3 regions of the Paenibacillus sp. FSL H7-0323 genome follow, and region 1 is predicted to be linked to each of the others. Evidence: riboswitches for the same ligand, from Rfam matches in the RefSeq annotation. Region 1 holds a riboswitch; each other region holds the start of a gene.
What was found. Region 1 has a riboswitch for cyclic di-GMP ahead of MHH89_RS23965 (anti-repressor SinI family protein). Riboswitches for the same ligand answer to the same signal wherever they lie in the genome.
Positions count from the first base shown of each region.

Region 2: another riboswitch for cyclic di-GMP. It lies ahead of MHH89_RS21315 (NPCBM/NEW2 domain-containing protein); the one in region 1 lies ahead of MHH89_RS23965 (anti-repressor SinI family protein).
Region 3: another riboswitch for cyclic di-GMP. It lies ahead of MHH89_RS24495 (choice-of-anchor A family protein); the one in region 1 lies ahead of MHH89_RS23965 (anti-repressor SinI family protein).

Region 1 is NZ_JBBODB010000001.1:5,319,581-5,322,701, forward strand. Features, by position in the region: gene MHH89_RS23960 (2-oxoglutarate dehydrogenase E1 component) at 1-633, opposite strand, end outside; cyclic di-GMP riboswitch class I at 1,104-1,188, shown strand; gene MHH89_RS23965 (anti-repressor SinI family protein) at 1,216-1,371, shown strand; gene MHH89_RS23970 (helix-turn-helix domain-containing protein) at 1,479-1,808, opposite strand; gene MHH89_RS23975 (TasA family protein) at 1,978-2,586, opposite strand; gene sipW (signal peptidase I SipW) at 2,677-3,121, opposite strand, start outside.
Region 2 is NZ_JBBODB010000001.1:4,722,700-4,725,820, reverse strand. Features, by position in the region: gene MHH89_RS21325 (EAL domain-containing protein) at 1-608, shown strand, start outside; gene MHH89_RS21320 (hypothetical protein) at 725-1,291, shown strand; cyclic di-GMP riboswitch class I at 1,449-1,535, shown strand; gene MHH89_RS21315 (NPCBM/NEW2 domain-containing protein) at 1,793-3,121, shown strand, end outside.
Region 3 is NZ_JBBODB010000001.1:5,439,770-5,442,890, reverse strand. Features, by position in the region: gene MHH89_RS24495 (choice-of-anchor A family protein) at 1-2,033, opposite strand, end outside; cyclic di-GMP riboswitch class I at 2,142-2,232, opposite strand; gene MHH89_RS24490 (hypothetical protein) at 2,727-3,119, shown strand.

The sequences.
Region 1 (3,121 bases):
TACAAAAGTCTTGTGGAGGAAGGTTTCAAATTGCTCTACCTGAATCAGGCGGTTCAGGAGCTCTTTGCGTTCTGTATTATTTAGGGGTGCTGGTGAGCTGGTGGATTCTGCCTGTCTATTTAGCCATTGCAGTTCTTTTTCTTCATGCACATGCCCGAATTCATAGGCGATAGTCTTGGTGTATGCCTGACGCATACGTTGCACGGCATCCCATCCGGTATGCACATCATTCGGCGCATTTTCCCATATAAGCGTGGCAGGCAGTGCGATCAGGTCTTCGCGGGTCAGCCCATAGGTTTCAAGTTCAAGATATTTTGCCATGGGATTCTGATCGCGTACCAGCGGATCAATTTCAGCGGCCATATGGCCATATATACGAATATTGGCGATTAGCTTGGAAGCTCTTACTGCTTTTCTAAGCCATTCGGTGTCTCCCGAGATGCGCGGCTGAGGAGCCGGTTCGCTATCCGGAGTTAGGGGAGGAGGTCCCGAATTTGTAAAAAGCTCGCGATAATTATTTTCTACGGTGGAGGGATCTTTCACAAACTGTTCATATCTTTCTTGAATGTAGCCTAAATTGGGTCCGTAATACTTACTCCAAATGGATTCGTTATAGGGCTCTTTGGCTGCCATGAATACATCCTCCTTAACGGATGAACTCCATACGTGACATTTTGTGTCAACGCTTACTGGAGCTGTGATGATTGCGGTTTCATTTCTCATCTTATTGTGCTACTTTCGGCCACTGTAATCAATTCATTCTTTCGTCCAATACGTTCGCAAAATGGTATGGGTTAGCTTGTTCTAATGAAAAGAAGGGTGTTTCTTCTCATTACCCATTCTAAAGGCCTATTAAAATGATTCTATTATCCTTATTTTTAACTATTAGGTCAGTAAATATTTATTTTGCTAGTACAATTTATTTTATGTAACGGACGAGTATCGTGATAATCGGACAAGATCTTTGAAAAAAAATCTTTTATTTTTCGTTTTTAAAATAGAAAGTAACCAGGAATCGACACACTTTTCCGCTTTCTTTTTGTATAATGTTATTGCAGATAGTAATTTTATAGTTTTTTAAGTAGATCCTTTCGTGAAAAGGGTCCAGTAAAAGGTAAACTTGCCGAAAGGCAGGGGCACAAAGTCGCGGGTCTAAGGTAGAGATACTATGACAGCCGGATTGCCTGGGGACGTAAAATCTTAGGGGGAGATTTTTTGGAAAAGTCCAACCAGGGTAGCAACAGAGAACAGCAGTTTATTGATCTGGATCAAGAGTGGGTACATTTATTATTAGCAGCTAAGAAGGCTGGCATTAAGGCAGATGAAATCCGCCAGTTCTTTCATGAGAAAACTGTGCAGATCGTGCAGTAATACATTAGAGGGGTTACATATCGAAAAAGGGCACAGCGGTTCTTCGCTGTGTCCTTTTTCGATATGATTTAGTAGAAGAGAGGATCGTACCAGATTAGTAGGAAGTATTAATCCTTTTGATCGAGCTTCCATTTCTGATAGTCCAGAAATTCTTTGAATTCGCGTTTGCTAATGCCTGAGTCCATAGCTTCCTGCACCAATCGGAACCATTCCGAATCTAAATGTGATTCCTCTGCATCATTGGGTTCTCCATAGAGTAGGGCATGAATGGATACCTGAAGCGCGTCAGCGATTTTTTCGATAAACTGGATGGATGGATTGGATTGGATGTTTCTCTCCACGTTGCTAAGATACGACTTAGCCACATCTGCTCTGTCCGCAAGCTCAGATAGGGAGAAACCCTTGTCTAGGCGGAGCTGCTGGATACGTTGGCCCATATTCTGTGGCACTATGCTGACGCCCCTCCGTAATTTTTGTTATTAGTATAGCAAATATCAATAAATCGGACAAAGTTTATTGTAAAGAGAAGAGCAGCAATCTGCTTATCCGTGGCCGGATTCAGGATCTGCTGCTCTTCGAGTATTTTATTAAATTACTTTATTGATCTTAGTAGTCTTTTTTCGCACCTTGTTTAGCTACGAAATCCCAAGTCAGTGTTAAGCTATCGCCTTGGAAAATATTTTGATCTTGGTTATTTTCCACAAATTCGAATTGGACGGAGAAGCTGTCGTTGGTACCGGCTTTAATACCGGATGCTTCGGTAAAGAGTTGATCCCAACCTGTATTTTTTACGAGATCCGGATGCTGACTTTTTAAAGCAGCAAGTGTAGTCTCATAAACTACATTTTCAGGAGAGACGATAGGTACTCCTTTATCATTATTTCTAAGGAATTTAACTTTAATGAACTCGGCTAAATCCAGGTAGTTATCTCCTTTAGCATCCGTGATTTGAGTCGATGTATTCAGAATAATAGATCCGATATCGAGCGAACCATCGTTTTTCAATTTGAAGGATTTAGTTACAGTATCACCTGGTTTCAGGTTAGGAATATTAACGATGACAGAAGGGTCGGAGTTCAGATCGAGCGTGCCCGCTGCGAATGTAGCTGTGCTTTGCGCAGTGTCGCTAAAGTATGCGAAGGTTCCTCCGCCGATTAATGATAAACCCAGTGCTGCAGATGCTACGCCAAGACCCAATGTTTTCTTGATACCCATAATAAAATTCCTCCTCAAATTTGTGTTTGAATTTTTTATAAAATTTATATATTGTATCTTCCGGTTCGTAAGCGGAAGTGGACAATCAACTTAGGGCTGTGTTTCTGTTGGGGGCGGTGAGGCTGGCAGTAGGGCAGCATTTTTCTTTTCTAATGCAGCTACAGCCTTCCAAGAGGTATACAGAGCATAGAGCAGAAGCATCAAGCCAGGCACGATCATGAGGACTACACTTCCAGCTTTGGAAACCGCGAAATTCATAGCGTAACCGACATAGGGTACAGTGACCCCGGTATACTGAGCTACAACATTCACAGAACTGGTAGGGTTCATGTCGGGCGCGTCGTTGTTATCGCCTTTAGTGCGATAAACAGCTTCACCAGTAGCGTTATTGACGGTCGCTTCTACAATCCGGTGAGTAATGAGCAGATTATCTTCATTCCTAAAGGTGATGACATCGCCTGGTTTGAAACGATTCATATCCCCTCCGGGTTTTAATGCGACAATTGAGCCTGTCTGAATTCCTGGTTCCATCGAT
Region 2 (3,121 bases), 600 kb from region 1:
TTAAAAAAGAAGACGGATCTCTTATCTATCCTAATGAGATTTTTGCGGCGGCACGGAATCGTGGGCGTTTATATGCTTTAGACCGGTTATGTAGAATGACGGCTGTAAAATATGCTGCACCCTTAAATAAAAAAACGTTTATTAATTTTATCCCAACGTCGATCTACGCTCCAGAGTTCTGCTTAAGATCAACCGTTGAACTGGCCAATCAATTAGGCGTCGATCCTTCTCTTTTTGTCTTTGAAGTTGTTGAGACGGAGAAAGTGGATGATCTCGCTCATTTGAAAGCTATTTTGACATATTACAAGGATCGGGGATTTGAATACGCTTTAGATGATGTTGGTGAGGGCTTCAGCACGATCGAGATGTTATTGGAGCTTAAACCCCATTACATGAAGCTGGATATGAAATATGTTCAGGGTGTGTCCAGCGATCTGAACAAACAGAAAATAGCAAAGCAATTTTTAGAAAAAGCTTTAGAAATCCAATCCGTTCCTTTAGCAGAAGGTGTGGAGTTTAGAGAGGACTTTGAATGGCTTAAGCAGAGTGGTTATCAGTTGTTTCAGGGTTATTTATTTGGAAAGCCTGATCCTATTCCCAAACAGTAATCCTAATGAGTATATATCCGTCCAGAGGATGAGATGAATTTCAGGTCAGAGTCTGAGTACAGCCAACCCCCGGGGTTGTATAATTTAGGTAATTTGAAAAGGGGGACGGGATGGATATGAAATGGCATCAATTTGTAACGCGCTGGGCAGATTCTAGGGGCTTTGATGGACGAGAGATTGATTATCAATGGCCTTCTCCCTCATTTCCGGTCATCAGTATTCGCAGTAATCTAGGGCGATACTCAGGTCAAGCGTATGGTCGTGGAGGTAAACCCCGTGTGAAGACAGCCGTTGGATTAATCGCTATTGGAGATGTAGCTGTCGGATTGATTTCCATAGGTGCGATAAGCGTGGGCGTATTATCCTTAGGAGCAATATCACTGGGAATGTGGTTAGCGATCGGAGCAATAGCACTTAGCTGGCTTGGCTTCGCAGTGGGAGCGATTGCGATTGCAGGCGTGGCTGTAGGAGCGATCGCAATCGCGGAAAAAGCGTTGGGGGCCATCGCCATAGGGGATACGGCGTTTGGTGCGATAGCGATAGGCAGGATCGCTGGGGGTGCCATAGCTATCGGACAATGGGCATATGGTGTAATCGCAGTTGGCGAACATGGTTTCGGATTAATTCCCGTCACGGGCGATGTGTGGAATTGGTTCCGGGGTTTGTTTGGATCGGAGAGTTAAGTAGACCTACAGTCCTAAAGGATGCCCTTCTCTTCCGGGATAGTCGATAAATAATATCTATCACATAAGAAAAACTAATTGCAATTACCTATACTCATTTCATACCAATTAATCATGCGATCCGATCTAGGCTTATGTTACTCTTTGAATGTATTCGAAACTTCATAGGCAAACCTATGGAAATGTAGGGACGCAAAGCTAAAGGGACTAAGGTTATCATAACTATTGTCAGCCAGCTGCCAAAGAGTGTGTAACGCTTTTTGTTAAAATATAAGAAAGTATAAGTTATACACCTATACTTAATATCTTATATTTCTCGCTTAAACGCTTACCGTCCTTATAGGACGCCGAAGGCGTTTATGCTTGTTAAGGTTTAATAAAAATTAAGTCTTAATTTTTAGGCGACTTTATACGCAATCAAGCTACTCTTTTGGGGTAGTTTTTTTTATGCCCATTTTTGGGCACTGGAGAGATTCATATAACATCTGGGGGTAAGAAGAGATGAAGAAAATGATTGCGATCGCTACATCGGCGGCCATGTTGGCCAGTTTTTCAAGTGAGGCAGGTTATGCTTTAGCAAGTGAGGTAAGCAAGGTAAATGTAACAAAAACAGTGGCGCAAAGTAAGGTTAACTTATTAAGCAACGCTTCGGTTATTCCGTTTGAGCTGTACGGCAAGGATGCTCTAAATGCCTATAATGAGGTTTTTAGAATGAATCCAGCAAATATTAAATCCATCACAAATAACGGTGGCAACTACTCAGGCTCGCCTATAGCTAAGGCTATGGATGGGGATATGAGCACGCATTGGGAGACTGGCAAACCGAATAGTTCAACGTTTACGAATGAGGTTGTGTTTGTTTTCAATGAGTCCACTGAATTAAATAGAATGGTATACGCGGCTAGGCAATCCGGTGCGAAAGGTAAAGGTTTTGCTCAAGAATTTGAGATCTACGGCTCCACTACCGATGCGGGTGATTTTACGCTCGTGTCTTCTGGAGAATATACAGGCTCAACCGGTGATGTAGTGGAGATTCAGTTCGCACCTACGGCTTTTAAGAGACTTAAATTTGTCTTCAAAAAAGCGAACCAAGATTGGGCGAGTGCGGCTGAGTTTTCTTTTTATAAAGAGGATAGTGTTTCTGCTAAAATGAAAAATTTATTTACAGATGATACCTTGAGCCAAGTTAGTGCTGCTTTTGATACGGCAGAGAAATTAACAGCTTTAGAGAATGAAGTGCAGGCACATCCACTGTATGCGCAGTTTAAAGAAGAGATAGAAAATGCAAAGATCCTTTTGGAGAACCATCAGGTAGAGGCAACGGCAGCCAAGGTTTCGAAGCTAAAAGGGTATGGAACAGCCTATGAAAATGCCTATAGCCAAGCTTATAGAATGCCGAATGCAAACGTATCAAAAGTAACGGTGAACGGTGGAAGCTACCCAGGTACGAAGCCTGAATATATGCTGGATGACCAGCCCACTACGCATTGGGAAACGAACAAAAACAATGATGCAAGCTTCACGAATGAAGTTGTGTTTGAACTAGCGCAAGCGGAAGTGCTGGACAGAGTAGCTTTTTTGGCTAGAGATAACCGCAAAGGATTCCCAGAGGCTTTTGAAATCTATGCATCAGAGACGAGTAAAGGAGAGACCTTCCAACTTGTATCTAGCGGAACCGCGATTAGTACCAATGACTTTCTGGAATTTAAATTCGAACCGACGAAGTTTAAAAGATTAAAATTTAAGTTCACAAAAGCTAATATCAACAGACCTTTTGCGGCTGAATTTAGATTTTATACAGAAGATAAAGTAAGCGAAGCTGTAAATGGT
Region 3 (3,121 bases), 120 kb from region 1:
GGTACTGGCGCTGGTGTCGGCGAAGCTACAGGCCCAAGCGGCACGGGATCTTCTGCAAGAACTATAGTGCCAATTACGGATGATGGCGTTGGTGTCGGGAACACCGAAGTCTCTGGTGTCGACGTTGGTGTTGGTGTTGGTGTTGGTGTTGGTGTTGGTGTTGGTGTTGGTGTTGGTGTTACCTCTGGTGTTACCGTTGGTGTTGGTGTTACCTCTGGTGTTACCGTCGGTGTTGGTGTTGCCTCAGGTGTTACCGTCGGTGTCGGTGTTGCCTCAGGCGTTACCGTCGGTGTTGGTGTTGCCTCAGGCGTTACCGTCGGCGATGGCGTTGGCGTCGGCGTTGCCTCAGGTGTTACCGTCGGCGTTGGCGTCGGTGTTGGCGTCACTGTCGGCGTTGGTGTCGGTGTTGGCGTCACTGTCGGCGTTGGTGTCGGTGTTGGCGTTGGCGTTGGTGTCACTGTCGGCGTTGGTGTCGGTGTCACTGTCGGCGTTGGTGTCGGCGTTGGTGTCACTGTCGGCGTCGGCGTTGGTGTCACTGTCGGCGTCGGCGTTGGTGTCACTGTCGGCGTCGGCGTTGGTGTCACTGTCGGCGTCGGCGTTGGTGTCACTGTCGGCGTCGGCGTTGGTGTCACTGTCGGCGTCGGTGTTGGCGTTGGTGTTGGCGTCGGCGTTGGTGTCACTGTCGGCGTCGGCGTTGGTGTCACTGTCGGCGTCGGCGTTGGTGTTGGTGTCACTGTCGGCGTTGGTGTCGGTGTTGGTGTCGGTGTTGGCGTCACTGTCGGCGTTGGTGTCGGTGTTGGCGTCACTGTCGGCGTTGGTGTCACTGTTGGCGTCGGTGTCACTGTCGGCGTTGGCGTCGGCGTTGGCGTCGGCGTCGGTGTTGGTGTTGGTGTCGGTGTTGGCGTCACTGTCGGCGTTGGTGTCGGTGTTGGCGTCACTGTCGGCGTTGGTGTCGGTGTTGGCGTCACTGTCGGCGTTGGTGTCGGCGTCGGCGTTGGTGTCACTGTCGGCGTCGGACATGGTGTTGGCGTCGGTGTCGGCGTTGGTGTCACTGTCGGCGTCGGCGTTGGTGTCACTGTTGGTGTCGGCGTCACTGTCGGCGTTGGTGTCGGCGTCGGTGTTGGCGTCACTGTCGGCGTTGGTGTCGGCGTTGGTGTCGGCGTTGGTCCGGGTTCATCACCATCGTATGGATAGTGGTGAAATTCACCACCACCAGTACCTTTGAGTGAAGCCGCCACTAAAGTACCGTTAATCTGACCATTAATAAAATCAACATGAGCATAGGGGGCAAGTATGCTTCCCATTACACCTATGCCTGCCATATCAAGATACGCAGCTTGGCTAAAGTTAAGCAAAATTTTCTTGCTGTTCAACACGTTATTAGGTAGAAATCCGAAGTTTTTCATTTTTACGTTAGAACCATCAATATTAATAATTGCAGTAGATCCTGAAGGAACATTTATTGTAATTCCGTAGGTATTAGAGACGTTATCTCCTGAAACATTAAAAACATTGACCGCAGGATCTGTACCTGTCAAGGTAAGGCTGCCATATTGGTACACTGTTGTTCCATTCGCCGGCAATGCTGCAAGTTCTGCTGATTTGTCCTTCAAAGACTGACCTACGGCTGAAAAGTCAATCGTACTCCCCTGTCTTTTTGTACCACCCTTGAGGAGCGTTACATTCCCTGAAAAATCTCCCCCGTGCACGATATTCCCATAAACAGTACCTCCGTTGAAAGTAAGATTCCCTCCAACAACAAGTGTGTCAGTCAGGGAAACCTCTGCAGCGGTCAACCTATCTCCAACACTATAGTTGGTTAAGTTAACGTTACCTCCAGCAGCAAACCTTCCTTCCGTATCCGAAACTGTTGTTATATCCCCTAGAATAAACACGTTGTAGACCGCTGCAATTCCCAATGTAGAAGAACTACTAGCTCCAGCAACTCCAGCTCCCAATGAGGAAAGCCCACTACCTACCGTCAAAATCCCAGCTAATACAAGCGAGAGTAACGGTTTTATTCTTCTTTTCAAATGGCACACCTCCTAAAACTATGATTTATATTAATCAGAATAATTACCAGAAACTCTAAAGGACCTAACAACAAAAAAGACCGCCAAAAAGAAGTGAAATTCCCTTCTCATGGCAGTCGGACGGTCATTGTGCCTTTAAGACACTTTAGACTCCTGGACTTTGCGTCCCGCCCTTTCAGACGGTTTGCTATTATCATGACTATATATATGTATTACACTGCAAGTCCAGAACTGGTAGCTGAAGCATTCTATCCAATAACAGTCTATGACTTTTAATACTTTTGAATTAATAACAGTTTAGCTCCCGACACCCACAATTGTCAATCAATTCCTTTCGATAATTCCCCGCATTAGTACCACACAAAAAAAGCGCCTAAAGGCGCTTCGCATAAGGTTTTTCATTAAATTTTAAAGTAACTGTATATAGCCCAATATGGATATCCATAAGGGAACACTCAGAATTAAACCAAAAAACAATCCACGCTGGAGGCTGCCCTCTTTTTCCATCATAATTCTCCTTTATGTGCGTTAGATACATTAATTTTTATTATTACAATTTTAATATAATTTATTCTTCGTTATTTAGTTGTGAATTTAATCACATTGGATAAGCTGTTTAGAAATACCATTGATTATTTTTGGAATATCGGGGTAGAATACGAATATACGTTCCTATTAGAGGTGATGAGATTCATGCATAGAGCAGAAAGCAGGGACAACATGCTGGTGAAATCTTATTTATTGCTTCCGATGATTTTATCAGCTTTCGAACGGGACTCCGCCATTTTATCTACACACTTACGAACACCCGCCCCTTATCTGGAGGTGCTTGGAACAGCTGCTGCAGTAGCTACAACAGATCTAAGGGATGTTCGTGCAGAAATGAGAAGACGGGGAATCAAGGTGTATGAGCAAAACAGACTTAATACTGGAATTGAAGCCAAGTATATATGTCGTGGCTATCATGAACGAATGCTGCTGTTGAATGACATTGTTGCGGCTCAGGCTGCCATCCATATGCGCAGATACCTAGGGCTGGATATTTCATCTTTTAAGAGTTACGAAGAACAGTACCAGATTAAGTAAAG